Linked DNA regions of Chlorogloeopsis sp. ULAP01. The protein of the gene in region 1 interacts with the protein of each later gene in a pairwise test. Links are inferred from orthologs where the notes say so. Each region holds a gene or a part of one and is shown in the gene's direction. Other genes may lie near its edges.

The links.
Region 2: the proteins of QUB80_RS27500 (region 1) and QUB80_RS25185 interact in binary tests that used the Escherichia coli proteins (3 or more experiments, as listed by UniProt). The link is inferred for Chlorogloeopsis sp. ULAP01 from one-to-one orthologs.
Region 3: the proteins of QUB80_RS27500 (region 1) and rplL interact in binary tests that used the Escherichia coli proteins (3 or more experiments, as listed by UniProt). The link is inferred for Chlorogloeopsis sp. ULAP01 from one-to-one orthologs.

The regions. Positions count from the first base shown.
Region 1 is NZ_JAUDRH010000016.1:92,512-102,994, forward strand. Bases 4,629-7,786 are described here. They hold QUB80_RS27500 (DNA polymerase III subunit alpha), read left to right. Parts: upstream 4,629-4,952; coding sequence 4,953-7,586; downstream 7,587-7,786. Other genes in these bases: QUB80_RS27495 (DUF8692 domain-containing protein), read left to right, coding at 4,629-4,673; QUB80_RS27505 (Uma2 family endonuclease), read right to left, coding at 7,588-7,786. Also shown: QUB80_RS27480 (diflavin flavoprotein), read left to right, coding at 1-484; QUB80_RS27485 (diflavin flavoprotein), read left to right, coding at 627-2,342; QUB80_RS27490 (hypothetical protein), read right to left, coding at 3,181-3,354; more of QUB80_RS27495, read left to right, coding at 3,621-4,628; more of QUB80_RS27505, read right to left, coding at 7,787-8,187; QUB80_RS27510 (slipin family protein), read right to left, coding at 8,407-9,933. UniProt on the Escherichia coli protein: DNA polymerase III is a complex, multichain enzyme responsible for most of the replicative synthesis in bacteria. This DNA polymerase also exhibits 3' to 5' exonuclease activity. The alpha chain is the DNA polymerase catalytic subunit.
Region 2 is NZ_JAUDRH010000014.1:102,673-112,789, reverse strand. Bases 3,219-6,010 are described here. They hold QUB80_RS25185 (pyridoxal phosphate-dependent aminotransferase), read left to right. Parts: upstream 3,219-3,915; coding sequence 3,916-5,106; downstream 5,107-6,010. Other genes in these bases: QUB80_RS25180 (cystathionine beta-synthase), read left to right, coding at 5,218-6,010; QUB80_RS25190 (protein tyrosine phosphatase family protein), read right to left, coding at 3,219-3,480. Also shown: QUB80_RS25215 (DMT family transporter), read left to right, coding at 1-902; QUB80_RS25210 (HAD family hydrolase), read left to right, coding at 938-1,630; QUB80_RS25205 (N-acetyltransferase), read left to right, coding at 1,618-1,827; QUB80_RS25200 (sulfite exporter TauE/SafE family protein), read left to right, coding at 1,889-2,671; QUB80_RS25195 (hypothetical protein), read left to right, coding at 2,729-2,875; more of QUB80_RS25190, read right to left, coding at 3,019-3,218; more of QUB80_RS25180, read left to right, coding at 6,011-6,603; QUB80_RS25175 (cystathionine gamma-synthase), read left to right, coding at 6,593-7,735; QUB80_RS25170 (bifunctional diaminohydroxyphosphoribosylaminopyrimidine deaminase/5-amino-6-(5-phosphoribosylamino)uracil reductase RibD), read right to left, coding at 7,835-8,263; QUB80_RS25165 (YeeE/YedE family protein), read right to left, coding at 8,579-9,781; QUB80_RS25160 (hypothetical protein), read right to left, coding at 9,879-10,037; QUB80_RS25155 (sulfurtransferase), read right to left, coding at 10,077-10,117. UniProt on the Escherichia coli protein: Shows aminotransferase activity with methionine and histidine as substrates, and to a lesser extent also with phenylalanine.
Region 3 is NZ_JAUDRH010000006.1:295,480-305,747, forward strand. Bases 6,842-9,784 are described here. They hold rplL (50S ribosomal protein L7/L12), read left to right. Parts: upstream 6,842-8,086; coding sequence 8,087-8,482; downstream 8,483-9,784. Other genes in these bases: rplA (50S ribosomal protein L1), read left to right, coding at 6,842-7,013; rplJ (50S ribosomal protein L10), read left to right, coding at 7,362-7,907; QUB80_RS14135 (serine/threonine protein kinase), read right to left, coding at 8,544-9,784. Also shown: QUB80_RS14080 (serine/threonine-protein kinase), read left to right, coding at 1-1,342; QUB80_RS14085 (glycosyltransferase), read right to left, coding at 1,425-2,486; QUB80_RS14090 (glycosyltransferase family 2 protein), read right to left, coding at 2,962-3,933; rplS (50S ribosomal protein L19), read left to right, coding at 4,079-4,441; preprotein translocase subunit SecE, read left to right, coding at 4,874-5,101; transcription termination/antitermination protein NusG, read left to right, coding at 5,098-5,736; rplK (50S ribosomal protein L11), read left to right, coding at 5,743-6,168; more of rplA, read left to right, coding at 6,297-6,841; more of QUB80_RS14135, read right to left, coding at 9,785-10,268. UniProt on the Escherichia coli protein: The binding site for several of the GTPase factors involved in protein synthesis (IF-2, EF-Tu, EF-G and RF3). Is thus essential for accurate translation.

The DNA.
Region 1 (10,483 bases):
TAAATCCATCGACGTTAATTTGGAAAAAGCCTTAGGCAGGATTAGCAGTGGACTTTACATTATTACCGCCAAAAAGAATGAAGTCAAAGGAGCGATGCTTGCTTCATGGGTAGCACAAGCCAGCATCCAACCTTTAGGATTTACAATCGCCGTTGCCAAAGATCGTGCGATTGACTCATTGTTACAAGTCGGCGATAAGTTTGTCCTTAATGTTTTAGAAGAAGGAAATTACCACGAGCTGAAGAAACATTTCCTCAAGCGTTTACTTCCTGGAAGCGATCGCTTTGCCGGAGTGAAAACTCAAACAGCTAAAAACGGTGCTCCAATTCTCACAGACGCTCTTGCTTATATGGAATGCGAAGTCAAGAGCAGCATGGAATGTAGTGACCACTGGATTTTATACTGCAACGTCACTGATGGTCGAGTTGCCAAAGCCGACGGCTTGACAGCTGTTCGCCATCGCAAGGTAGGTAACTACTACTAAAGCTAATTCCAGTCATTCGTGTTGGTTGACGCGGGGACACGGGGACACGGGGAATATTTTTGATAATTTCTCCGCGTCACCGCGTCTTACCCTCCCCGCGTCTTTCTTTATAACTATTTCGCCCTCTCCTCACACAAAGCCTATGAATAATCCCAATCCTCGTGACGTGCAGGTTTTACCAATCGCCACAAATACGACTGTACTCAGAGCGCGTAGTTGGACACGTCTGCGCTTTGAAATTGAATACGCACTTGCTAGAGGTACTACCTCGAATTGCTACTTAATCAAAGCTGATAAAACTGCTATTATCGACCCGCCGCCGGAAACTTTTACTCAAATTTACCTAGATGCATTGCGACAATGTCTCAATGATTGGGAAGGATTGGATTATGTAATCTTAGGTCATTTTAATCCTAACCGTGTCGCTACCCTCAAAGGGCTTTTAGATTTAATTCCAAAACTCACTTTTGTTTGCTCAGTTCCCTGCGCTGCCAATTTACGTGCTACTTTTCCTAACCGTGAGTTGAAAATTATCACGATGCGGGGGAAAGAAACTCTGGATTTGGGACAAGGCCATGTTTTAAAATTTATTCCTATTCCTAGTCCACGATGGCCGACAGGACTTTGTACTTACGACGAGCAAACCCAAATACTTTACTCTAATAAATTATTTGGCGCGCATTTGTGTGGCGATGAAGTTTTTGATGAAGACTGGGATTTGTTGAAGGAAGATCAGCGCTACTACTTTGACTGCTTGATGGCTCCTCATGCAACTCAGGTACAAGCAGCTCTGGAGAAAATATCAGAAGTGCCGGTGAGAATGTATGCTCCTGCTCATGGGCCATTAATTCGTTATGGCTTGTTAGAGCTTACTAAAGCCTATGAGATATGGAGCCGATCGCAAACTGATCGTGAGATTAGGGTTGCCTTACTTTATGCTTCAGCTTACGGCAATACGGCAACTCTCGCCCAAGCTTTTGCTTTAGGACTCACCAAAGGAGGAGTAGCTTTAGAGACGATCAACTGCGAATTTGCCGAACCTGATGAAATTCGCGCTGCCATTGAAAAGTGCGATGGCTTTATCATGGGTTCTCCCACGATCGGTGGTAATGCGCCTACTCCCATCCACACAGCCCTTGGTATTGTTCTATCCGTTGGTGATAACACTAAACTAGCTGGTGTCTTTGGTTCCTATGGTTGGAGTGGAGAAGCATTTGACTTAATAGAAGGAAAGCTCAAAGATGCTGGTTTTAAGTTTGGGTTTGAAACCTTAAAGGCAAGGTTTAAACCTACAGACGTTACTCTAAAAGAGTGTGAAGAAATGGGTACAGACTTTGCCCAAACACTCAAAAAAGCTAAAAAACAGCGAATGCCTCAACCAGCTGCTACTCCTGTTGAGCAGGCGATCGGCAGGATAGTTGGTTCAGTTTGCGTTGTCACTGCCAAGCTTGGTGATATCTGTACCGGAATGCTTGGTGCTTGGGTATCACAAGCCACTTTTAATCCTCCAGGTATTACGGTTGCGATCGCTAAAGATCGGGCAGTTGAGTCTCTAATGTATCCAGGAGGTAAGTTTGTTCTAAATATCCTGGGTGAAGAGAATTATCAAGATTACATGAAACACTTCCGTAAATCTTTTGCCCCAGGAGAAAATAGATTTGCAAGTTTTCCCACAGCAGTTGCAGATAACAGCTGTACAATTCTCACCGATGCTCTAGCATATCTTGAATGTTCGGTCAACAAACGTATGGAATGTGGTGACCATTGGGTTGTATATGCGATTGTTGACAATGGAAAATTACTCAAACCAGAAGGCATTACTGCTGTCCATCATCGCAAAGCGGGTAATCACTATTAATTATTACCTTAAGTCATGTCGCCTTGCTGGTATGATGTAGAGACTGAGAAAAATTTTACTTAATCGAAAAAGTTAAATATTCCCTCAAGCCCACAAAAGTGGGTTTTTTTATCATGAATTACGTAGTAACAAGTGTTGATTTTACTGATTTGGTAACTAAGCTTGCGAACTTTGTTTGATAGTAATTTTACTGGCTCTTAAAATCGCGATCGCTCTACAAAGTATAAGCACTTTTTCGTATAATTTGGAGATTGATCCTATTTAACTATTTGAAATTCCGGATTAAATTTCCTAAACAAGAATAATCAGTCAGTTCATTTAATTTTTCTATTCTTTGGTATGTTATATTCTATGCTTTTTTCGAGTTTTATACATTTAAATAGTTACTTAAAATACCGATAAAAAGATAATATAAAATATTGAGCAAGAGAGTTGCTCAATTTTCCGCAATTGCCCTAAGGACAATTGAATATATATTGTGTACGGTTTAACTAGGGAATCAGTAACAGGCACCTTGAATATCAGATGCCGTCTACTGCTACGACAGTTTTATAGTTTTTCATGCTCTTATGACTCCAAAACACACCAAAATCAGATTTCCTCTCTGGCAGTATCTGAACCAGCCCCTTTTTAGTAGTGATACTAAATTAGTATTAGATCCTCGTCGCTTCGCATATCTTTACAGGATTGAACTTCTTAAAAGGTGCTGGACTAAGGAATGTGACGCAAAAGGGCCTTTTTAAAACTAAATAGTCGCAATTTAAAATTGACGATTTCAGTTGCACAACATTAATGCCCCTAGTACAAACTGTGGGGCGTTAATCAAAAATTTTAAATTTTATAAACCTGTAGCGTTGGCAAAGGCATCAATATATTTAACCTCGTCCAGAGAACGAGGTTTTTTGCTGTAGAGCACAGCACTCACAGTTATATCTCCCATCAGATTAACTGCTGAGTGAGATTGAGATGCAATCCCAGTTTTGAGCCACAAATAATGCAGACATGGCTTCATACAGAGTACGCAATAAACTGTGTATAAAATTTTGCAGATTTAAACTAATTTTTAAATTTTTTCTTTAATCGTCTTAACATATTTATTATAAATATTACGCAATAATACGTGTAGTTTATAAAGTTTTTATACAAAAAATTTACATTTAACCTTTATATCATTTTTATTTACTTTTTAATAACCTTCTGTTAACCTAATTTTTATGTATTTTAACAAAATGGTTAGCAATCGGCTTAAATACAACATTTAAGAATAATATATCAATCATGACTAAGATAGAGAGTAGACAAGACAAGCAAAAATTTCTAGGAAAGTGTTTAGTTAAGGCAGGATTGTTAACACCAGACCAATTAAAAACGGCACTTAGTGAACAAGTTTCATCTGGCAGAAAGTTACAAGAAATTCTCACAATGCGTGGCTGGGTTGAGCAGCAAACTATAGATTTTTTTATGGAAAATTTGGTATTTACCAACCTATTAATACCCAAGGAAAAACAGTTGTCTCAAAATCGAGATAATAGGCAAGATAACAATTTTTTAGAACAAACTAAAAGTAGATATGTTGATTCAGTAAATAGTGGTTTAACATTGCAGAAAGTTTTATTGTGTCTCTCTCCTAAAAACACCTTGCGATTGCTGCTTTTGTTGATAATATTTCTTTGCACAATTAGTTTTGCTGGACAGTTTTCTTTATACTTCCTACCTGACTATCCTTTGAGGGATTTATTAATATATTTATTTAATGTCGATCAAGAGAGAAATTTTCCTAGCCTGTATTCAGCGATTGCTTTGTTATTTTGTTCTATTCTTCTGTTTTTAATCACCTCTGCCAAAAAAATAGCTGGTGAAGCCCATATCTCTCACTGGAGAGCATTAACAATTATTTTTGTATGTTTGTCTATAGATGAACTTATGAGCTTTCATGAACTTCTGATTGCGCCAACGCAAAAGTTATTCAATACTAGTGGCTTTCTTTACTTTGCTTGGGTGATACCTGGTGCTATATTCGTACTCATGTTCCTATTAGCGTTTTTAAAATTTATCACTGCTCTTCCCAAAAAAATAAAACGCTTATTTTTAATAGCTGGGACAATCTACATAAGTGGTACTATTGGGATAGAAATGTTGGGTGGCTACCAGGCAAATTTGTATGGTCAGGACAATATAATTTATGCTGTCATCACAACTATTGAAGAGTTTTTAGAGATGCTGGGTATAGTTATTTTTATTTATGCCTTAATGTCGTATATTAGTACACACATTAAAGGTATATCTCTAAATATTATTATTAATCACAATCAGAAAATAGTTAATAATTAAACTACTAATTTGAAACCTATAATGGGTGAAGCAGATGTTAAAGTTATACATCTAAACAGCAATTTATCGCTTGTTCTTTGTTGACTCTATCATCAATACTTTATGAGCAACCACCTCAATCTGCTGTCTGGCAGTCATAGCGAGGTGGTTTGAACTTTGAGATAAAAGTGCGATCGCTTACCTACTATTAGCAAAATTTGCTTGCTAGCATACATAGAGGCTGCACAGCTGTAGTTTAATGGAAAACACTTGTGTTGTTCGCTCATGTAGGGAAAACGTATGTCCTTTGTTCCTTTGCACATTCACAGTGATTACAGCCTGCTGGATGGTGCGAGTCAATTACCAAATTTAGTGGATCGCGCGATCGAGTTGGGCATGAAAGCGATCGCCCTAACGGATCATGGGGTGATGTACGGGGCGATCGAACTAATTAAAATCTGCCGCAGCAAGAATATTAAGCCAATTATCGGCAATGAAATGTATGTGATTAACGGCGATATCACAAAACAAGAGCGCCGTCCGCGTTATCATCAAGTTGTTTTGGCAAAAAATACAAAAGGTTATAAAAATTTAGTAAAATTAACGTCGCTTTCTCACCTCCAAGGTGTGCAAGGCAAAGGTATTTTTTCCCGTCCTTGTATTAATAAAGAATTACTCAAAGAATATCGTGAAGGATTAATAGTTACTAGTGCTTGTTTAGGTGGTGAAGTCCCTCAAGCAATTCTTGCTGGCAAACCAGATATTGCAAGAAGAGTAGCACAGTGGTACAAAGATGTATTTGGTGAAGATTATTATTTAGAAATTCAAGATCACGGCTCTCCAGAAGACCGGATTGTAAATGTAGAAATTATTAAAATTGCACGTGAGTTAGGGATTAAATTTGTCGCTACAAATGATTCTCATTACATTTCTTGTTATGACGTAGAAGCACACGATGCTTTGTTATGTATTCAGACTGGTAAATTAATTATTGAAGATAACCGAATGCGTTATAGCGGCACAGAATATCTGAAATCTGCTGAAGAAATGAAGCAGTTATTTCGCGATCACCTACCAGATGAAGTCATTGAAGAAGCAGTAAGTACAACTTTAGAAGTAGCAGATAAAGTCGAACCTTACAATATTCTGGGTGAACCTCGCATTCCTAATTATCCGATTCCATCAGGACATACAGCAGATACTTACGTCGAAGAAATTGCTTGGCAAGGACTTTTAGAAAGACTGAATCGTAAATCTCGTAACGAAATCGATTCAGTTTACAAAGAAAGACTGGAATACGAATTAAAAATGATTCAGCAAATGGGTTTTTCCACATACTTTTTAGTGGTGTGGGATTATATCAAATTTGCTAGAGATAATGATATACCAGTGGGGCCTGGTCGTGGTTCGGCTGCTGGCTCTTTGGTAGCCTATACGATGGGAATCACCAATATTGATCCGGTACATCATGGCTTACTTTTTGAAAGATTTCTCAATCCAGAACGTAAATCTATGCCTGATATTGATACAGATTTCTGTATTGAAAAACGGGATCAAGTCATTGATTATGTGAATGAAAAATACGGCACAGAAAGAGTAGCCCAAATCATTACTTTTAACCGCATGACTTCCAAGGCGGTATTAAAAGATGTCGCTAGAGTATTAAATATTCCTTACGGGGAAGCAGACAAGATGGCGAAGATGATTCCCGTGTCACGGGGGAAACCAGCGCCGCTCAAAAAGATGATTTCTGATGAAACGCCAGAACCAGAATTTAAAGCAAAATACGATAACGATCCAAAAGTTCGCCATTGGCTAGATATGGCAATTCGCATTGAAGGAACTAACAAAACCTTTGGTGTTCATGCCGCAGGTGTGGTAATTTCTGCTGAACCTTTGGATCAAATTGTACCGCTACAAAGAAATAATGATGGTTCTGTAATTACCCAGTATTTTATGGAAGACTTAGAATTGCTGGGTTTGTTAAAGATGGATTTTCTGGGTTTAAAGAACTTGACAATGATCCAGAAGACTATTGAATTAATTGAAGAAAATCATGGATTTAAAATTGACCCCTATGTAATTACCGCTCAAGAAAGAAAAGCTCAAAAAATATTAGCTAAAGGTGGGGAAAGTGCCAAACTTCCTCATGATGTGAGAAAGACTTATGAACTGTTAGAAGCAGGTGAATTAGAAGGTGTATTTCAGTTAGAATCTTCTGGAATGCGCCAGATAGTGCGTGATTTAAAACCTTCTAATATAGAAGATATTTCTTCAATTTTAGCTCTTTATCGACCTGGGCCTTTAGATGCTGGATTAATTCCAAAATTCATTAACCGCAAGCACGGGCGGGAAAATATTGATTACGAACACACTGTTTTAGAACCAATACTAGATGAGACTTATGGAATTATGGTCTATCAAGAGCAAATTATGAAAATTGCTCAAGATATGGCTGGATATTCTTTAGGGCAAGCTGATTTGCTACGCCGAGCAATGGGTAAAAAGAAAGTTTCGGAGATGCAAAAACAGCGAGAAAAGTTTATCGATGGTGCAGCTAAAAACGGTGTTAAACAACAAATTGCTGAGGATTTATTCGAGCAGATGTTGAAATTTGCTGAATATTGCTTGAGTTACGATACAGCAATTTTGACGGTAGAATATGGTTTTTTAACTATTGGAGAGATTGTAGAAAAAAGTATTGAGTGTACGATTTATACGGTTGATAGTAACGGTTATGTGTACACGCAACCTATAGCTCAGTGGCATAATCGCGGTGAACAAGAGGTGTTTGAATATTCTTTAGAAGATGGTTCGATGATTCGAGCTACTAAAGACCACAAATTTATGACAACTGACGGGCAAATGTTGCCGATTGATGAAATATTTGCACGGGAGTTGGATTTAATGCAAGTCAAGGGATTGCCGGAATAACTTAACTTTGCCGGAGAGTATCTCTATAGGCTTTTACTGCCTGGGTTTGACTAGGTAATTTAACATACTGAGCCAAAATAGATAAATCTAATTCTGGTAAAAATTCACTGCGAGGAATGAGTTCATATCCTTCCTGACGCAACCTATAAACAGAAAACTGATTGTTCTGCCAAAACCAAACTTCAGGTACTCCTAAACCCTGGTAGACAGATAATTTATGAATACCACCACTGGAGAGAACAACTTCGATCGCAATATCAGGAACTTCTTTGAGTTCGCCAAAACAATAACATTCATCCGGTTCTAGCCCCCTGGCTTTGGCTTGTTTGCGAAAGGTAGTGGAACCGTAACCAGTTAAGTCAATGTCTTTTTCTAATGCGTAGATTTCGATTAAACGCGCGATCGCTTTTTTGTTTACCTCATGTTCCGGCGATGGACTCATAATTTCCAGGGTTCCCTCAAGATAAGTCATCCGCAACCCTGGGATATCATCTAAGGTTGCTCGCAAGGTTTCGTATTGTTCCCAACTCACATTATTAAGTATGAGGCGTTGTTCTCCAGTACTTAGACTGCCTAGTTGCTGTACAAGATTGCTCGTCATGGCTGTAATTGATTTGCCGTAGAGATGTTTGTAGGGGATGATTCTATTTTCACGTTTATAAGCTATGAGTGGTAAAATTCACCTCCTCATCTGAAATATCTTGCACGCCTATGCAACAGCCTGAAGGCGGCAGCCCACCACCCTCGTTACCAGGTTCAACCTGGTAACGAGAATTAGAACCTCTGGCTCTTGTTTATCAGCAATAAGGCACAGTTCCTTTTATTGCCGATTAATCCGAATCAATTCCGTCAAAATGCTATCCAAGCTCCCATTCACTTGAATTTTTTCAATCTTCTCTGCAATTCGCTCTAGTACTTCCAATTCTTTCAAACGCAAGGCAACGGGGTTATCCTCCATTACCTTAGCTGTATTCAACATACTGCGAGTAGCAGCAGTTTCTTCACGGCGACGGACTACATTTGCTTGGGCTGCTTTTTCGGCTTCTACTACCTTGCTCAAAATTGTCCTAATCTCACCAGGGAGAATAATATCTTTAACCCCAACCGAATCTACTTCAATTCCATAGTCTGTTGTTTTCTGGTGAATATAATCAAAAATACTCCTATCAATCGCGCCTTTATCCTCCAACAACGCATCTAAAGTTCTTTCACCAACAGCACCACGCAAAGCAAACTGTAGTTCTTTGTATAAGTAGCTAGTAATATCCGATAAACTGTTTTTGGCTGTGAGTGGATCGAGGATGCGGAAGCCAGCAGTTAAGTTTAAGCGCAAAGGCACTTTATCTTTGGAAAGAATATCTTGACCAGATACTTCCATAGTTTGCTGGCGAAGGTCAAATACTTCGGTTTGTAAAGAACGCCTAAACACCCACCAGGCGTGCTTTCCTGGCTGGAGTTGAGTTTGAAACTCTTGATTAACGTACAGCAATCCAATATGCTGCGCGGGTACTTCGCAAATATGCAAACAATAGCGGCTCAAAGCAAGAGCCTCTGGCAAACCCGTAACTAACTCAGCAATCAAGCGAGAGGGCAACTTAGCATCAGTGCTAATGTCAATCACCTCTACTTCCACACCTTGCCAAAATAGCTTGCGACTGCATGGCGGTAGAATGGCGATCGCTTTACCTTGATAGCGGGCGATCGCTACTTGCTGATTCTGTAATTGAACTATCTCGCAGTAAGCCACGACAAACTCAGGGTGCCGCTCAATTAACACATCCTCCAAGGGAAAGTCTGGATTGGGTACAATACGACTGAGAGTTCGGACGGAAACATCTCTATTAACCACCCAGAAAGCATACTCACCTGATTCTAGCGGTCGTACAAAGTCATTCTGCACGTACAGCAAACCAATCTCATACTCCGAGATTTGAAACTTTTTGATTCCACTCAAGGCAATTCCACGTAGTTGCTGTACAAACTCCGTAGGTAATTCCAAGCTTTCATTCAAATTGAAAAGATGAGATTCTACCTCAATAAAACCACGCCAAAAAGCTCGCAGTTGATTTGGTGCAATACTGATCCAATTTTGTCCGAGGCGCAATAAAGCGGCTTGATTGAATGCAGTCCTTACTACCAAGAGATATTGCTGTAACTCCAAACTGTGATTTCGCAGCAACAGTTCCAAGTTCTCTATTTTCGCTTCTGGTTGGTTGAGATCGTAGGTTTTGACTTGCCAATAGCAACCAAAATAAGTGTAAGTCCCAGGTTGCAAAATTTTTTTAAAATCACTACGGTGATATAGAATACCAATTTCGTTAGGTTTGATATAGAAAGTTTTCCACATAGAAATTTGCATAGATAACTTAGGCAGTTGTAGGCGACGCAGAAGGTTTGATAAAGACATTTATATATTTGGCGTGAAGAATTTGTCCCTGTGTTTTTGGAAAGGGCTGGGCATCGTGTATAAGAGACTCCGGCGTTGCCTTTCCTGCCAAAGTCAGAGAAGTAGAACTTACGCACCAGTCACGGAAGAATAAAACCACTCCAGGCACGGAGGAATAAGAGTTAGAGAGGTATTTTGCGTAAGTCCTGAGAAGGAATTAATTTATGTAATACATATACTACATTATATTTTTAAACTCTGCAAATGCAGGTGTTTGCAGCTCAGTTGCGGGCAATTGCATCTCCAAAACTGGATTAGGATTGCTGCTACTTTCCCTCAATTAACCCAAGGGCAATCTAGAAAAAGAAAACAGCGCTCAAATACGCCGTTCAGTTTGCCAGATCCTGAAAATTGGATTTAGAAAACGAAGGGACATACTCAAGTTATGGAGAAAACAATTGCACTAGCTCCTTTACTGTTACTACCGACATCACGGATGATGTGCAGTAGT
Region 2 (10,117 bases), on another replicon or contig:
CTGTGCGAGTTTTATTTTCAGAACATCTCGTACTGGGTTTATTTTTACTTGGTGGATACGTTAAACCAGATTTGCAGAATTCATTCTTGCTGATGTTTATGCGAATGCTGTTTGTGGTTCCACTGATGGCATCTCTAACATTCAAGCTATATCCATCTGCCCTAAAAGAATTTCGAGAGTTGTTCAGCCGCAAACGCACTGATGTTTTGATCCAAGCATTGGGTTGTGGAGTGCTGATGTTTGTATATATTGCCTCACTCTACATTGCGATTGGCTTAATTCCTACTGGAATTGCTATGACTCTATTCTTTACCTATCCCGTTTTTACGGCGCTACTTGCTTGGAGATTTTTTGGCGATCGCCCTACGCTTTTCCGTTGGCTGGTGATGGGGATTATTCTGGTGGGTGGTGTTTTAACTATTCCCCAATCTTCTGCTATCTTCGGCACTAATGAAATTATGATTGGCATTTTTGCTAGCGTTGGTGCTGGGATTGTTTATGCCTTCTATAACATCATTGCCCAAAAATGTTTGGAAAAATTTCATCCAGTTCCCTTCACCTGGATTAGTTTTGCCTCTACTCTATTGCTTTCCGGTGTGTGCTTATTGTTTTGGCCGTTTCCCAGTACTCAACTTGATTGGACACCTCTGTGGATTGGTAGTATTTTTTCGGGAGTAGTCAGTTTTATTGGACACACTTTGAATAATCTGGGAATTCGGATGATTGGTGCAACTACTGCGTCAATTATCGGTTCTAGCAGTCCAGCATTGACGGCGCTAGTTGCATGGGCAACAATTAGCGAAACTTTAAACGTGATTCAAAGCTTGGGAATTGGTATTGTCACATTAGGTATCGCGCTGCTGAGTGGAGAAGGCTTTATACGTAGGCGTAGTAATTTATAAAAGTCTTCTAAAGTATGAATTAAAAATTATGACATATGTCTGCTTCTGCTATCCTTTTTGATTTAGATGGAACTTTGACAGATCCCAAGCTTGGTATTACTCGCTGTATTCGGTTTGCTCTATCTGAACTTGGTCAAAAATCACCTGATGCTGATGAATTACATTGGTGTATTGGCCCTCCAATTAAAGATAGTTTTTCGCTGCTATTGAATACTTCAGATGACACAGTTTTGGCACAGGCAATTTCACTTTATCGCAGTCGCTTTGCCACGATAGGATTATTTGAAAACTCTCTTTATCCTCAGATTTTAGAAACTTTAGATGCTATTTGTTTTGCTGGTTATAGAATCTTTGTTGCGACTTCTAAACCACATATTTATGCCACTCGGATCGTTGAACATTTTGGCTTGTCGTCATTTTTCGATGGTGTTTACGGTAGTGAACTTGACGGAAGCCGGAGTGTAAAATCTGAGTTGATTCATCACATCTTAGTAACAGAACAGCTTTCTCCTGCAGCTGTGGTGATGGTAGGCGATCGCTCGCACGACATAATCGGAGCTAAACGCAATAGCATTACTGCAATGGGTGTCACCTACGGTTACGGAACTGAGGAAGAGTTAAAGAAAAACGGTGCTGATTTGATTGTCCATACTCCAGATGAAATTGCCAGATTACTTATTGATGGCTATGAACTGAGACTAGAGACTCATGTTAAATGCAAAAATTAGAAAAGCAAAACAATCAGATGGGTATTGGTAAAAGTCTTTTAGCAACTGTCATCTTAGAAGCAAAAATCCGAGAATGTTCAGTACTCATGTTGCTGAACCACAAAGAGCGAGAATCCTATCAACGGGAATTTTATCGTAAACAAGGCTGGATTGAACGTGAAACCGTTGCCAACTTTATTTATACATTCAATCCATAATCACACTCATCTTTCGTTATTTTTTCCTTAGCCTCACCCAAATATTTTTCATCTGGTGAACATGATTGATTCACACCCTGTAACAATTTTCCATAGTTTACTTTTATTCAGCACTGCTTTCTTAGCGGGTGGACTTAATGCTGTAGCAGGTGGTGGCAGTTTCCTCACTTTTCCTGCACTGATTTTTATAGGTGTTCCGCCTGTCATCGCGAATGCAACAAACAATACAGCTATTTGGGTAGCTGCTTTAGCTAGTGCAGGAGCCTACCGTAAAGATTTGGGTATTCAACGCCAAGTTTTCTTGCTATTGTGTGGTATTAGTCTCATGGGTGGTTTTATAGGCTCTGTAGCTTTGTTGTATACTTCGCCAGATATATTTAGAAGACTGATTCCATATTTATTATTATTGGCAACCCTTGTATTTACTTTTAGCAATTCTTTCAAAAGATGGTTACAAATTCAAAGTCAGAAAGCAACATCTGATTCGGTACCTTTATTGAATTTAGTTTTGGCACAACTAGCGATCGCAATTTATGGTGGTTTTTTTGGCGCAGGTTTAGGAATTTTAATGCTGGCAACTTTATCATTCTTAGGCATTAAAAGTATTCATACAATGAATGCCTTTAAAACCTTTTTAGGCAGTTGTATTAATGGCATTGCTATTATTCCGTTTATTTTTGCAGATGTAATTGCTTGGCAGCAGGCAATTTTGATGGCAGTAGGTGGCTCTTTGGGTGGTTATTTAACTGCCAACTATGCGCGTAAACTTGAACCTCATTTAATTCGCAGATTTGTCATAGTTGTTGCTTTTAGTATGACTATCTACTTTTTTGTACGTGGCTAAGGAATAGAGGCTGGAAACTCATTATTTACCAATTAACTATTCACAAAGGGGAAAAATATGACTTCAACAATTTCATTTGATCGTGTATCTAATATTTACGATGCTACACGGGGACTTCCACCTGGAATATCTGAACAAGTGACTGATTTTATCCTCAACCTGGTAAGTTTAAGATTATTGTGGTACGCAATTGGACTTGATTGATTCTCCCACCGCCAAAGGATACGAGGTTGCGATTTGTTTGGCTGGGCAATAGGAATTTTTTTGATACCAATTTCACCGAGTAGAGACGCGATTCATCGTGTCTCTACTGTTGTGTGTCCCACTCATCAGTTGTATTTGAGTAATTAAGCTACCTTAGCGTGTTTATTTATATAGTCTACAAACAATGTTTTTAGTTGCGGACTAATACCAGTATGTTCAAAAAAACTAAAGCCTAAATTCCGAGCTTTTGCTAGGGTTTGTTCTGGTGTCAATCCTTCTTTTGTGGCAATACTTAATAATGCAATTCCTGTGGAGCGCATAGCTGCTGCACAATGCACCACAGCTGGTTTAGGAAGTTCTTCTAATGTCTTGAGAATTTTAGTAATTAACTCTTCGCTCAAATCTTCAAGCTTTAGAGGTACATTGACGTAATTTAGTCCGAATGATTTAGCTACCTGTTGCTCATCTCGGAAGAATCCTAGTTCATCAGGCGATCGCAAATTCAAAACTGACTTAAAACCTTCTTGACTAGCTTGCTCAAGTTGTTGTGCTATGACTTGTCCTGTAGTCGTTAAATTTTCGTTAATCCGTATACTGTTGATCACATCGACTCCTTTTGTCTTTTTATCCAGATGGTAAATGCTTGCTTCGCAAGAATTGAGCAGCTATTTAGACTTGCATAGCAAAATCTGCCAAACATCAGAAAATATTGTTTGTTTGCTTCTGATTTTGCTAGTTTATGCAATTATTTTTTGCTTTTATTATAATATACGCTTTGTCTATAAACTTAGTGTATTTAATAAATAATTATACGTTTTACCAATGTAATTACTGATATTTATATTTTCCTTATATTGTTAATCAATACCAAATTGGTAGTGGTAAGCGCTGAGGCATGAGAGAGCGGACTCGATTTGGCGAATACCCAAACTAATCATGCTAATCATTTCTTCTAATTGTGGGAATTGAGTATACTACGGTAAGTCTATAAAAATGATGTATTTGAACGATTTCCACGTAACAATACACGGAGAAGGCAGATGAGAGAGATTCAGCGCCAAAAAATATCAGCGAAGGCAAAGCAGTTCAAAGAATCTGTGATTCGAGAAATGACACGGGTGGCAGCGCAATATGGTGCAGTGAATTTAGCTCAAGGCTTTCCCGATTTTCCCTGTCCGCAGGAGTTGAAACAAGCAGCCTATGAGGCAATTGAGGCGGATGTTAATCAATATGCAATTACTTGGGGCGATCGCCCATTTCGAGAAGCGATCGCTAACAAAGTTCGTTGGTATTTAGGTTTAAACATTAACCCAGAAACACAAATCACTGTTACCTGTGGCTCTACAGAAGCAATGGCTGCTGTCATGCTAGCAACCATCGATCCAGGTGATGAAGTGATTGTATTTGAACCATATTATGAAAATTATGGCCCCGATGCAATTCTAGCTGGTGCTACACCCCGCTATGTCACACTGCATCCTCCTGACTGGACATTTGATCAAGCCCAGTTGCGTCAAGCTTTCAATGCCAATACCAAAGCTATCATTATCAATACCCCACACAATCCCACAGGCAAAGTCTTTACCCGTGAAGAACTTACCCTTGTTGCCGAACTTTGTCAGAAGTGGGATGTTTTAGCATTTACAGATGAAATTTACGAACACATTCTTTATGATGGTACTCAACATATTGCCCTAGCCACCCTTCCTGGGATGGAAGAACGTACCATTACCATCAATGGTCTTTCCAAAACATATAGTGTTACTGGATGGCGAGTTGGCTACATTTTGGCAAAACCCGAATTGACAGGAGCTATTAGAAAAGTCCACGACTTCCTAACCGTTGGTGCGCCCGCACCCTTACAAAGAGCCGGAGTCGCTGCCATGCAACTACCACCATCCTATTATGAAGAACTAGCTAGACTTTATCATCTCAAAAGAGACAGCATTTTACAAATTTTGGATCGGGTTGGTATTCCCTATTTTGTTCCCAAAGGGGCTTACTACGTCTTTGCCGATATTTCTAAATTTGGCTACAAAACTGATATTGAATTCACTAACTATTTAATTAAGGAAATTGGTGTTGCTGTAGTTCCCGGTTCCAGCTTTTTCAGCCAATCAGAGAAAGGGCATTCATTCATCCGCTTTTGCTTTAGCAAACAACCTGAAACACTACAAGCAGCAGGTGAGAGGTTGCTCAAACTACAGCCAAACCTAAAACCCACATCATAAGCCAATTTCTATATCTTTTCTGTGTCTGCTGTGGTTAATGTCAACATCTCTGAATACATCATCATGAAACACCAATAACACCACATTTCTCATCACTGACGAGGAGTAAATATGGCTACTCACGAAAATATCTTGCAAGCAATTGGTAAAACTCCATTAGTCAGACTCAATAGAGTAACCGAAAATATTCAATCTACTATTTATGCCAAAGTAGAATATCTGAATCCTGGTGGAAGTACCAAAGATAGAATTGCCCTGGCAATGATAGAAGAAGCAGAAAAAACAGGTCAATTACAGCCGGGAGGAACTATTATTGAAGCTACCGCAGGTAATACTGGTGTAGGACTGGCACTAATTGCCGCAGTCAAAAAATATCGGTGTATTTTTGTCATGCCCGATAAGATGAGCCAGGATAAAATTAACCTGCTCAAAGCTTATGGCGCAGAAGTAGTAGTTACTCCCACATCTGTAGCACCTGACTCACCAGAAAGTTATAACGGTGTAGCAGAAAGACTTGCTAAAGAAATCCCAGGAGCCTACAGACCAAATCAATTTGAAAACCCGAATAATCCTTTAGCTCATTACTTAACTACTGGCCCAGAAATCTGGTCAGATAGTCAAGGTAAAGTTGAAGTTTTTGTTGCAGGTATGGGGACAGGTGGCACAATTTCAGGAGTTGCCAAATATCTCAAAGAACAAAACCCAAATATTGTAATTATTGGTGCAGATCCAGAAGGTTCTATTCTGTCAGGAGATAGCCCTAAATCTTATAAGGTTGAAGGCATAGGAGAAGACTTTATTCCTAAGACTTTTAATCGTCAATTAGTCGATGAAATGATTCGAGTCAGCGATAAAGAGTCTTTTAATATGGCACGTCGTCTCGCCAGGGAGGAAGGCTTATTGGTAGGAGGTTCTTGTGGTACAGTGGTAGCCGCCGCAATCAAGTATGCAGTTAGGTTATCACAGCCAAAGTATATCGTGGTGCTATTACCAGATACAGGCAGAAACTACATTAATAAAATCTACTCTGATGCCTGGATGCAGGAAAATGGTTTTTGGGAAGGCAAAACAGTAAAAACTATAAAAATTGGTGAAATTCTGCTGCAAAAAACTGATTTTCCCTCTTTGGTTGCTGTTAGTTCTAGCGATACTCTGAGCCAAGCTACAAGTCTGTTACAAAAGCTGAATATATCCCAGTTACCTGTAATTGATAATAATCATGTAGTTGGTAGCCTCAATGAAGCATCTTTGATGAAATTTCTCCATGATGGTATTAATTTTTCTAACCAGCAAGTTTTAGCAGTTATGGGTAAACCGCTACCAATTCTCGATGAAGAAGTAGACATTGCAGAAGCTTATCGAGTGCTATTATCGGGGACTACAGGAATTATTATTACGCGGCATAGTGTCCCCATTGGATTAATTACCAGAGCCGATTTAATTAGATATTGGATTAGTCAAAACCAAGACGAATTAAGGGAAAACAATGGAATTTGAAACGAAAGCAATTCATGAAGGTCAACAATCAGAGCCACAAACTGGTGCTGTGATTGTTCCTATTTATTTGACTTCTACATATCAGCAAGAAGCAATAGGTCAGCACAAAGGATATGAATATTCTCGCACCGGAAATCCTACCCGTAATGCCTTAGAAGAAGCTTTAGCTGCTATTGAAAGTGCAAAATTCGGTTTAGCATTTGCCTCTGGATTAGCTGCCACTACTACCGTGTTAAGTCTGCTTAAAAGCGGCGACCATATTGTTGCTGGTGATGATTTATATGGTGGTACTTATCGTTTATTAGAACGGGTGGTAAAAAATTGGAGCGTGACAACCACCTATGTAGATATTGATGATATTAATAACTTTGAAAATGCTATTCAAGCCAATACCAAACTAATTTGGATCGAAACTCCCACCAATCCATTATTAAAAATTATTGATATTGCTGCACTAGCAAGTATTGCTCGTCAACACAATATCATTCTAGTAGTTGATAACACCTTTGCCAGTCCTTATTTTCAAAGACCACTGGAATTAGGTGCTGATATTGTAGTTCACAGTACTACTAAATATCTAGGAGGACACAGCGATGTTATTGGCGGTGCAGTTGTGACATCCAACGAGCAACTATACACCGAACTGAAATTTTATCAAAATGCGATCGGGGCAGTTCCCAGCCCCTTTGATAGTTGGCTAGTACTGCGAGGAATTAAAACTCTGGCCGTAAGAATGCGAGAACATGAAAAAAATGCTTTGTTTTTAGCTAAATTCTTAGAAGAGCATCCTCAAGTCGAGCGAATTTATTATCCAGGTTTACCTAATCACCCCCAACATAAATTGGCAAAAGCACAAATGTCTGGCTTTGGAGGAATGATTAGTTTGGAATTAAAAGGTGGTTTTACAGAGGTTGAAAAATTTGCTTCGCGGCTCAAGCTGTTTTTACTAGCAGAAAGTTTAGGAGGTGTAGAGTCGTTACTTTGTTATCCTGCCAAAATGACTCATGGTTCTTTACCAGACGCAGAACGATATAAGCGGGGAATTAATGATAATCTAATCCGTCTTTCTGTAGGAATTGAGAATGTATTAGACTTGCAAGCTGATTTGGAAAAAGCCTTGTCTGGAAAGTAGGAAGGTAGATGCGACTGGGAGTTGATTAACTCTCTTCTTTTATGCAGAATAGGAACAAATATCTATTAATTGGGGGATAAATTTCCTATTCTTGTTTCATTACTTTAATAGATATTGATTAAGAAAATTACTAACCTCATCAGTACATAATCCAAGATGAACTACCTTCTCTGCTTTTCTAAGAATGTCCAATCCTCTCCCCAGATTGCGAGGATCTGGATCTACTAAAGATACATAAATCTCATCTATACGAGGGTCTTCGGCAATAGCTAAAGCACATGAGGGTGTCCGTCCATAAAAAGAACAAGGTTCCAAAGTTACGTACATTTTCAAGCAGTCGAACGCTTTGCCTTGAATCTGGTTCAGTGCATCAGCCTCAGCATGATATTTCCCTGGCGATCGCGTGTATCCTTTTGCCACTATCTCTTCAGTAGCTACAATGACACAACCTACTGGTGGGTTGGGCAAACATTCTGGCAAAGCTTTTCTGCTTATGGCTAAAGCAGCTAACATAAATGTTTCATTCATTTTTCGTATATTTTATCTAGTTGAACATGGACAGAAATAAAAAAATCTGGTGTTGCTGAACAATGGGATGATCGAGGCTGACGCGGAGACACGCTGATTATTGAGTCATACAAATCCTAAATTCATCCCGCAATTATGCAACGCCAAAAATCTTAATCCCGATAGGTGCAAGATATAGCGATTCCCAGTTAAGTGAGGTACAGAACCAATATTTTTAAACGCAGAGGAGAGCGCAGAGTTACGCAGAAGTTTGCCCAATTTTATTAGCAATGACTCAGTACCTCAGTAGATTAGGAAACGCTATATAATTTAAGTTCAATTAACCAATTTCAATAAAGAACGGAACCGAATACCAACTCCAGTTCCTAATAAAGCACAGATGATCCAAATCCAGCCGTGTAAACTGGTGGAAGCAATACCACTAAAAAAGGCACTGACGTTACAACCAAAGGCAATAAAAGCTCCATAACCCATCATCAATCCACCGATAATGGTTGCAATTACTACTGCAAGAGAAATTTGAGTTTTAGCAACTAGCTTTCCTGCTGAGGCTGCTGCTAAGGCTGCTCCCAAGATAATACCAACATTCATTACAGAGGAAACATCAGTAACCACAATATCTGAGAATGACATTCCCTCCCAAAAGGGGCTACTATCAGGATTCCAACCAAAAATAGTGGCGATTTTAGCTGCCCATAAGGCAAATCCCCAAGTAATTCGCCAAGGCTCTCCTGAAATGATCAGAGTTAGCCAGTTGAGCGTAGCTAAAGCAATAGCTCCTGTGAATAATGGCCAAGGCCCAGACAAAAATTCTGTAGGATGAGGTAAAATTTGCGCTTTATTTGACTTGGTTTGTAACTGATTTCGACTCCTTTGATTCCACCACCACAGTAAACCTGCAATCAAAATAAACAAGCCTAACTGTAAACCAACTGCTCCTACCCAACCCAAAGATTCTCCGAAAACAATTGGCGATATCTGTGGTAATACAGACCATATATGCCTAGTCAAACTTGCCCAAAATGCACCTACACAGAAGGTAAATAGGGTTATAAGCATAGTAATACTACCGCCACCAATAGTATAAAGTGTGCCGCAACCACACCCTCCACCTAATTGCATCCCGATACCAAATAAAAAAGCACCGATCGCGCCTTGTACTCCCACTGGTGCGATCGCTCCTTCTACTTTTTGACCAAAAACAGAGCCAGCAGCTAAAACGGGAGCGAATAGAATAGTGGCGATCGCCAGCATCACTAATTGCGCGTATATTCCCTGAACATCCCGATTTACTAGCAACTTACGGTAAGCAGATGTGAAACCAAAAGCGGAATGATAGAGGCTAACACCCAACAAACCACCGATGAGAAATAGAACACTTTGTCGCCAACCGTAGGAACTTAAAGCGACTGCTCCACCTGCTAGCACAGCTAAAGCGATCGCTACAATTAACTTCTGTGGTCGAGGAGGTAATATTTTTGAGCCAGATGGTAGGTTATTTCCAACAACGCTGCTCATAAGAAATTTAGCACTCAAAAATTTTTTATCATGCTACTTGTTAGGACACAACTTAATGTTGTGTCCATACTTTATGTTGCATCAAAATGAGAATCGTTTAAGTTTGGGGACTACGACTTTCAGAACTTTCGGGTGGTTTTTCCTTACTCCTTCTGCAACTTACTAAGCTTTCCTGCTCTACATTTTCAGCCAAAGGTACACTGACTGTATTAAAGGTTGTCAATAATACAGCTAGCAACAACATGATATGTCTCATTTTCTGATCTCTCTATTTCATGAAAACTTGTTTAGACTTCTAACTCACCTGTTCAGCTCCCGTTGCCACAGGTAAATCTT
Region 3 (10,268 bases), on another replicon or contig:
TGAGTTAGAGACAGATCCCAGAACAGCAAACATTATCTGGCATCAATATGCAATAAATGTTAGTCCGAGTTTGCGAATGATTTTGGATCGGGCGATCGCTTATAACCCAGGTGTTAGTATAGCCCCTTCGCCAGAGGCTCGCTATGCCACAGCCAGAGAAATGATTGACGCTTTGCAGTCTCCTGCTGCTGATTATGTTGCTCCTACAGTACCTTCTTTCCAATACAACTCTGGTAAATACTATTCTCCACCGCCTACAGTTGTAAATTCTGGTGGTAACCCACCTCAATATATTTCACCTAGTACACCTACAAATTCTAGGTCGAATTCGTCAGCAAGCAGTAATCCTCCTCAGTACGTCTCGCCGGGTACACCAATAAATTCTGACTCGATGTGGGTAGGTGGAGGCGGTACATTTAATACCTCTGTTTCTGTACCGCTCGAAATTCAAGGTTGGAATTGGGGAGCATTTCTCATATCGCCTTTGTGGTGTCTAACTAACCAAGTCTGGATTGGTTTAATTTCCTGGATACCCTATCTCGGCTTACCAATGCCTTTTATTCTAGGTGCAAAAGGAAATGTGTGGGCTTGGAGAAGTAGACAGTGGCGAAGCGTACAAGATTTTAAAGCCCATCAAAGAGCTTGGGCAAAAGCAGCAATTATTGTTTACTCAAGCTTTGCAGCTTTATTTATACTTTTAGCTTTTATTGGTGCCAATCTTCCAGAAGAAGACAATTCTTCTAATACTAACAACTCAAGCTTGAACCAATCGAACTCTAGTCCTAACCCTACTCCTAGCCAATCAGATCCTCCTAGTTCTTCAAACTCAACAACTGAAACAGGCATATTTGAGGAAGTTGAAATTAGCAACCTTGATACGTACACCTACAAGACAGGTCTATTCTCAATTGATATTCCTCAAGGATGGACTCTCAAAGATAATAGTAATGCAAATGAAGTAATTATATATTGGCTGGACAACACTAAAAATGCTCTAGTTCAGGTTAACGTTTTCATTGTAGAACGCGAGCTAGATCAGGAGCAGTTGACTACTATGTTAAAAAATTTCATCAACAATTTTGCTGCTTCCCAAACAAACTTGACGATGAATCAACCTGTACGCCAATCCGACAATAGTGTCAGAATTACTTGGAGGTATACAACTCAAACTCAAGGTTTTTCAGGAAGGCTAACAGTTAATAGCTTTATTAAACATCAAGGCAATAAAGTTTCGATTGACTCCTATGTTGTACCTAGCGAGCAATACGAAAAGCTTTTACCAGCTATTAACCAAGTTATTGGTAGTTACAAGCTTAATGCTTCGGCTCCTTTAAATCTTTAAGTAGTTAGTAAAGACGGGATGAACCGAAGCGTTTGTACAAGTAGTGGTTAGTTGTTAATTATTAGCTATTAACCATTAACAGTCATTTTTTCACTAACTCTAAATACACCGCTAGATTTTCCTGATGAACGCGAGTAACATCTAACCACTCTAAGTTTTGATGCGCCTTTATTTTCCACTCATTTAGAGCTTCTGAATTACTCAATAAATTTACTAAGGCGGCAGCCAAAGCTTTACTATCTTTTGCTGGTATTAAAATGCCAGCTTTTCCATTGTCTAAAGCTTCCGGTATGCCATCGACTTGAGTGGCAATAATAGCACAACTAGCTTCACGTGCTTCTGAAAGTACAAGACCGAAGGGTTCACGGTGAGATGCTAACACGAATATGTCACAAGCTAGCAAATAGCGTTGAGGTTCAGCTTGAAAGCCTTCAAAATGAATGCGGGAGGTGAAGGCAGTTTGACTTGCCTGTGTTTCAAATAAGTGGCGATCAGGACCATTTCCAATAAGATACAAATGGGCTTCAGGAAAATCTGAGGCAATTTGTCCAAAAGCTGCAATTAACTCAGTTATACCCTTACGCTGATACATCCCTGCCACAGTGGCGATCGCGGGACGTTGTAATGGTAAAGGTTGATACTCTTGTAACGGACGACTGCGGGGACTACCGAGAGTACCGTTGCATATCACCCGCAACTTTTCTTGATGAATACCACGCCGTGCCATAGACTCGGCAACTGCTGTACTCACAGCAACTACTCTATCGGCAAGTCCCATTAGTATGCTGGCTCGTTGAAATTCGTTATGTACCGTGGCAACTAAACCGTATCCACCTTTATTTCTGAGTAAACCTGCTAGCACAACTCCTGTCATCATGTGGGCATGGACTATATTCGGTTGAAACTCTTGTATAATTGACCGATATCCTACAGCCGCTTTAATAATATTAATTGGCTTCCTACTTTGATCGAGTTGGTAGTGCTTAACACCAAAACTTGTTAGTAAGGCTTCGTATTCTCCCCCTCCTGAAATAACTGCTACCTCAAAACCGCTTTTTGCCTGCAAACAAGCAAGGTCTACAGTTACATTTACAATGCCGTTACCAATTTCTTGAATGTGATTCAATATATGTATTATTCGCATAATATTTGAGATGAATCTAAGAAATTAATATATAGCAATCCTAAATCATTGATAAAACTCTTCCTTCTTTGTGTAGTTTGTGTACTACCATGCGGAAAGGCGCTTCGCGTCTATGTGGTTAGTTAGTTCCAGCATCTTTTTATAAATTAGATAGGACTGCTATAGCTTTATATATGAATACCTTAATATTAATTGATGATAAGAGTTTAGCTTTATATAAATTTAATCAAACTAGAGCTAATATCAAGTAAATATGTAGCTGCTATTTTTAGAATATAAAAAATAAAAATATGTAAATCAGAGTGTAGCATTCCCAGAAAAAATAGAAAACAAAACTAGAAAATTAGCTCTCTGACTTCTTAAAGAAGTCGGAGAGCTATAATATGAAAGCAAAAAAATTCTATACTTAATCCCTAAATTGCTTTGCATGGTAATTTTGATGAATGTGTTTTAAATTGTGCATTTTCCCGTTGAATCATTTAATTAATACATATTTTTGAATTTGAGTGCTGCTGAAATTTCGGCGGTTCAATAGAGCATGAAACAAAAGACTCCAGGCTTGCCAAGAAAAGATTGCAGGAATAGCAGAAAAAATTATACTGTTAAAGCTCTGAAGATTTTTCTGTTTTAAAGCTACGAGCAACCAATGCAATTTCAAATAATTTTGAATATCTTTAAGAGCAGGAATGTGAGCATAGTGCTTTTCGCTAACCAAAGAGTAAATCTTCTCCTTCATCACAGAATTAGTCTTTAGGCGCCGAGACAAAGAGAACTTATGATTGCAAGCACCTTGCCATATAGTTCGGTAAGTAAGGCATTGATTAATAAAAATTGCATCACCAAACTTAGCAATATTAATCCAAGAATCAATATCATCACAATTGGTATCAAGTTGAGAATCCCAACCGCCTGTTTTTAAGAAGACATCACGACGACAAGCTACCTGTACAGGTGTACCAAATGGAAGAAGTTCGAGCAGCATACCGTAATGAATATCTGCTTGTGGAGTGTAAAAAGCTAACCCGGCACCTAATTGTGGTGTACGGCTAAGTTCAACTTCATGTTCATTAATTTGAGCAGCCATACAAGATGCGATCACAGCTTGGGGACGAAGTGCGATCGCTCGTGCCATTTCCTCCAGACAATTGGGAGCTAAGTAGTCGTCATCATCCAAAAACTTAATCCAATCACCACTGGACTTAAGAACACCCGCATTCACAGTTGCTGCATGCCCAGAGTTAACCTGATTACGATGGTACACAAAGCGAAAGTTTCCACTCTCTAAAAATTTTTCTCTACAATAACTTAAGTACTCTTGGGTGCCATCTGAGGAACAGTCATCAGCCACAACCACTTCACAGGGAATAGTTTGCCTCAAAGCAGAGTCTATCGCTCTTTTCAGCAAATCCAAACGGTTGTAAGTTGTAATCACTATGCTAAATTTCATACGTTTTCTACCTATGGCACACTTTTGTGACATCACATTTTCTTAATTTGATGACACAACAGGTGAAAACGTCATCAGTTTAATCCACTAGACTGATATAGGGTTGAAGATTTATTATGGATGATTGTGAGTTTTTCTGTAGACTATGAACGCTCAAGAAATAATCCGCTCTATTGAAGCGGAACAGCTAAAATCAAATCTGCCCAATATATATGTGGGCGACACAGTTAAAGTGGGTGTCAAAATTAAAGAAGGAGACAAATACCGTGTACAGCCCTACGAAGGAGTTGTAATTGCCATGCGTAATGGCGGAATTAATGAAACCATTACAGTTCGCCGTGTATTTCAAGGCATTGGTGTTGAGCGGGTATTTTTGGTTCATTCTCCTCGCATAGACAGCATCAAAGTAGTACGTCGTGGTAAAGTTCGGCGTGCTAAACTTTACTATCTACGCAATCGTGTTGGCAAGGCTACTCGGATTAAGCAGCGCTTTGACCGTGCTTTGTAATCGATAATGTAGAGTATGGGACAAAGATTCACACAAACAGCGGCATCAGCCGCTAATTTGTCTCCCGAAGTCAAAAATAAAGTTAACAAAAAACGCCAAATTGGGTTAAACTAGAAAAAGTCTGATGCAATAACTGAATCAAAGACAGCGTGTGCGCTCTTAGTTCAGTTGGTAGAACGCAGGTCTCCAAAACCTGATGTCGGGGGTTCAAGTCCTCCAGGGCGCGCTGTAAACGAAAAACCCGAATCGAGTGCAATAGTGGTTGAAAAGACAAGCAACCAGCACTTTTGATTTCGGGTATAATTGTTTTATTTGCAGCTTTTTTTCAAGCAATTATTTAAAGTTCAGAAATAAAGTTGCGATCGCCTATAGAAATTAAATGAAAATTAGCATTTAATGGCTGTATCAGCTATGGGGGGGAGTAAAAGTACCGTGGCCAAGAAAAACGAAGCAGAAATCCAAGAAACTACTAGCAATGGGTTTAGCTTAGGCAACTTCTTTCAAGGACTGAAAGAAGAATTTGAAAAAGTTGTTTGGCCCAGTCGCAGACAGTTAGTGAGCGAATCAGCAGCTGTCTTGCTGATGGTATCCCTATCGGCATCTGTGCTTTTTTTGGTTGATAAATTTTTTACTTGGGCAGCACAACAGGTATTCGGATGACTTCTGCAACAGACGAAGAACACAATTTTCTTGTGCAGTCAGAGGAAACACAAGAACGTATGGCAGCAGAGCATGAAGCTCGCTGGTATGCCGTACAAGTAGCCTCTGGTTGTGAAAAACGTGTGAAGACTAACTTAGAACAGCGCATCCAGTCGTTTGATGTAGCTGATAAAATTCTTCAGGTAGAAATTCCGCACACACCAGCAGTAAAAATCCGTAAAGATGGTAGTCGTCAACATACAGAAGAGAAAGTCTTCCCTGGCTATGTACTAGTCAGAATGGTGATGGATGATGACTCCTGGCAGGTAGTACGGAATACCTCCCATGTAATTAATTTTGTGGGAGCAGAGCAAAAGCGTGGCGGTGGTAAAGGCCGCGGTCACGTCAAACCAGTGCCGCTAGGTCATGCAGAAGTAGAACGAATCTTCAAACAGACTAGCGAACAAGAGCCAATTGTCAAAATTGACATGGCGACTGGTGATAAGATAGTCGTGCTTTCTGGCCCATTTAAGGACTTTGAAGGCGAGGTGATAGAAGTTAGTCCAGAACGAAGCAAGCTCAAAGCTTTACTTTCGATTTTTGGACGAGATACACCTGTAGAATTGGAATTTAATCAGGTTCAGAAACAGAGTTAATTAGAAATGGCGAAAAAAGTAGTAGCGGTCATTAAACTGGCCCTTAACGCTGGGAAAGCCAACCCAGCACCGCCAGTCGGCCCTGCCTTGGGTCAGCACGGCGTTAACATCATGATGTTTTGTAAGGAGTACAACGCCAAAACAGCAGATCAAGCTGGGACGGTGATACCTGTAGAAATTTCGGTTTATGAAGATCGGAGTTTCACATTTGTACTCAAAACACCTCCGGCATCGGTGTTGATTACTAAAGCGGCAAAAATCGACAAAGGTTCTAGTGAACCTAACAAAAGAAAAGTTGGGTCAATTACACAGGAACAACTACGGCAAATTGCTCAAACTAAATTGCCCGATCTCAATGCCAATGATATTGATGCGGCAATGAAAATTATTGCAGGCACTGCCAAGAATATGGGCGTAACCGTGACAGATTAGTTAATGGTCATTGGTCATTAGTCATTAGGAAAGACAATGGCAAAGGACAAATGACAAAATCTAAAATCCAAAATCCAAAAATTTTCGGGGGAGAGAATTTACCTCGTTAAATACCCCAGGAGAGAGAAATGGCAAAGAAAGTATCGTGTCGTTTGCAGGCGCTATTAGAAAAAGTTGAAGATAGGGAGTATGCTCCTATCGATGCTTTAAATCTTTTAAAAGAGACAGCAACAGCAAAGTTTCCCGAAGCAGCTGAAGCACACATTCGGCTAGGAATTGATCCAAAGTATACAGACCAACAACTGCGAACAACAGTAGTACTGCCCAAAGGTACAGGACAAGAAGTACGGGTGGCAGTGATTGCAAGAGGGGAAAAGGTAACAGAAGCAACTAACGCAGGTGCTGATGTTGTCGGTTCAGAAGAACTGATTGACGAAATTCAAAAGGGCAGGATGGATTTTGACAAGCTGATTGCCACACCGGATGTGATGCCGCAAGTAGCAAAGCTTGGTAAATTACTTGGCCCTCGTGGCTTGATGCCATCGCCAAAGGGTGGAACAGTAACATTTGACATCGCAAGTGCGATCGCTGAGTTCAAAGCTGGTAAACTAGAATTTCGTGCCGATCGCACAGGTATTGTGCATGTTATGTTTGGTAAGGCATCCTTCTCGCCAGAAGATTTACTGGTAAACTTAAAGGCGTTGCAAGAAACTATCGACCGCAACCGTCCTTCAGGAGCCAAAGGCCGTTATTGGCGCACAGTATATGTGTCTGCCACAATGGGGCCATCAATCAAAGTTGATATCAACGCCCTGCGCGATTTGAAATTAACTGAAGCAGCGTAAATTTAGTCATTAGTCAATGGTCATTAGTCATTGGCAAAAAACAAATGACTAATGACAAATGGCAACGGACACAACTAAATAACCAAAGCCGGAGACAGCAGGTGCCATTGGCTTAATATCCTGCCGAGGTTTGTATTCCAATTGCTTGAGGTTTTACCTATTGAAGGTGTAGGCATTCTGGCACTAGGAATCAGGCGTATAAAATTCGCCCCTCAAGTTAAACCCCGGCTTTAGCAGCTGGGGTTTATTGTTTTCGCTACTGGCTAATTGCTAATTGTTAATGGCTAATAGTAAATCGCAATGAACAATTAGCAATTAACAAATTCCTTCCAAGGAGGTGAAACAAGAATGGGTAGAACCATAGAAAACAAAAAAGCGATCGTGAGTGAACTCAAAGAAACTTTGGGTGAGTCACAATTAGCACTGGTAATCGACTACCAGGGGCTAACGGTTGCTGAAATTACCGATTTGCGCAGGCGCTTGCGACCAACTGGCACTGTTTGTAAGGTAACAAAGAATACTCTGATGGGTATTGCCATCGAAGAAGATGAAAAATGGCAACCGATGTCGGAATTGCTCAAGGGTTCTTCCGCCTTTTTGTTAGTAAAAGAGGATTTCTCTGCTGCAATTAAGGCTTACCAAGATTTCCAGAAAGCTACCAAGAAGACAGAACTTCGTGGCGGCGTTATGGAAGGGCGTCTGCTCAAAGAACCAGATGTCAAAGCGCTGGGTGATTTACCTTCCAAAGAGCAACTTATGGCGCAAATTGCTGGAGCAATCAATGCTTTGGCAACAAAGATTGCCGTTGGAGTCAACGAGGTTCCCAGTTCGCTGGCTCGTGCTTTACAAGCATATGCCGACAAAGACAAAGGCGGCGAAGAAGTTAGTGGTTAATAGCTAATAGCTAATGGTGAAGCAGCGTTGCGCGGGTTAAGCGCGTTGTAGTACCTGGCGTCGGGTTAAGCGCGTCGTAGCACCTGCTGAACCCGAAGGGCTAATTGCAATCAACAATTAACAATTAGCAATTAACAACTACAAACAATCAACAAATTCACATTACAGGAGTTATATCAATGTCCGCAGCAACTGATGAAATTTTGGAAAAATTGAAAACCCTAAGTTTGCTAGAAGCAGCTGAGTTAGTAAAGCAAATTGAAGAAGCCTTTGGTGTTAGTGCTGCTGCACCTGCTGGTGGCATGATGATGATGGCTGCTCCTGGTGCTGCTGCTGCACCTGCTGAAGCAGTAGAAGAGAAAACCGAGTTTGATGTAATTCTTGAATCTGTTCCAGCCGATAAGAAGATTGCTGTACTCAAGGTTGTACGGGAAATAACCGGTTTGGGTCTCAAAGAAGCAAAAGATTTGGTAGAATCGGCACCTAAGCCTGTTAAGGAAGCTATTGCTAAGGAAGCTGCCGAAGATGCTAAGAAGCGCATTGAAGAAGCTGGCGCTAAGGTGAGTGTGAAATAGTCAATATTTGTCTCTGTTTTGGAAGATTTGACAGGAGCCTAACTGAGGCTCCTTTTTTAAATCAACACTTTCTTGCATCGGCAGGGTTGACAAAATCATGTAAGTCTGAATCCCATACGCTGATGTAAATCAAGCCGCACTCTTGACGTACAATTTGGCCTTTTAGGGAGCCGATCGCAAAACGAAAATTATCCAATCGCCGTTGTCGCACTTGTAGCAATCCTTGCCTAATTTCTTCTGTGACTTGACGCCCTAACATTCCCTCCAAAGTTGTTAGCATAACTTGAAAGTCTATAGATTGAGCAAAAGCTACCTCTGTTTGACGAATCCTGCCAGAATTACGGTCAAATAAGTAGCCAAGGTGAATGCGATTTGGCACTAATATATAACTGACAGCACGAGTATTGCGCCAAATACCTCTTGAATCTTGGCTTGGTTTACCAAGGGCAGCTTCTACAGTACTTCTTTGCGTACCCACAGAAAATCCTGGAACTTTTTGCGTGCCGATAGTGCGAGATGATTGATTGCGAGGTACGTTGTTTTGTGGTTGAGAAACTGTAGCTGGTGGCGCTGATGCAACTGGAAACTCAGCAGTATCTTCAGGCTCTGATGGAGTAGGTACAGAAGGTACAGGATTAGATTGCTGTTGTTTTGGTGGTGATTGCGAATTTACTGGTGGATTGGCTTCCTCAGAAGTAGGAGCCGGGGATTCTGGCGCAGGAGATAGATCTGTTGAAAGCGGTGTGGGAGTGGGTAATATTGGTGAGTGGGCAGACTCTGGCTTGCGGGTGATATTAACGATCGCAAGCGTACCAATCAAGCTAGCAACAACCAAACTGCCAACAATCCAAGTCGGCTTTTGCCACTTTCTAGGAATGGAATAGGTGAGGGTAACAGGAGCGTTTTGATTGGAAGGCAATAGCTGAGTTTCCTGAGATGCGGCACTAAAAGTAGGGAGCGAGGTGACAATGGGTTGAATTGCAATTGTTGTCTTTGGTGTAGGAGGGGAATAAGACTGCAAAGCATCTAGCATTTTGCTTGCCGTAGTGTAGCGATCGCTAGCTTGGGGTTTAATTGCCCGGTTAAGTATCATTGCCAACTGCGGCGATACTCCAGGAGCATGATGTTGCCAAAGTATTTCACCCGTTTGCGGGTTGGTTTTTAGTTCCCGTGGATGTTTGCCAGTCAGTAAGTAAATCGCTGTTAAACCTAAGCTATAAATATCTGTAGCGTAAACTGGACGTCCTACAACTTGTTCGCTTGGCATATATCCTGGTGTACCCATAACCAGCGATTGAGTGGTGTATCCTGGCGAATTCTCTACTGAACGTATTGTTTCCTTCACTGCACCAAAATCAATAAGCACCGGCTCACCCCCCCTAACCCCCCTTTGATAAGGAGGTATGCTGGAAGCGTAAGGGTTGCGAAGAATAATATTATCTGGCTTGATATCTCTATGGATGATGCCTTTACTGTGGATGTAATCTAAAACAGGCAGCAAACTTAATAAAATTTCTCTAACTGCTGTTTCGCCCACTGAACTTTGAGTTTTAATAAGACTTGACAAGGTTTGGCCTTTAATCCATTCTTGAACAAGATAAAACTGTCCATTTTCAGAAAAGTAGGCATAGAGCTTGGGAATTTGCTCGCTACCTTCACCCAAATACTCTAAAGTGGTTGCTTCCCGTTCAAATCGCCGCTGAATCTTGGGGTAAATTTTTGGATCGTTTGTGATTGGTTTGAGCTGTTTAATCACGCAACGACGGCGAGAAGGCAGATGGGTATC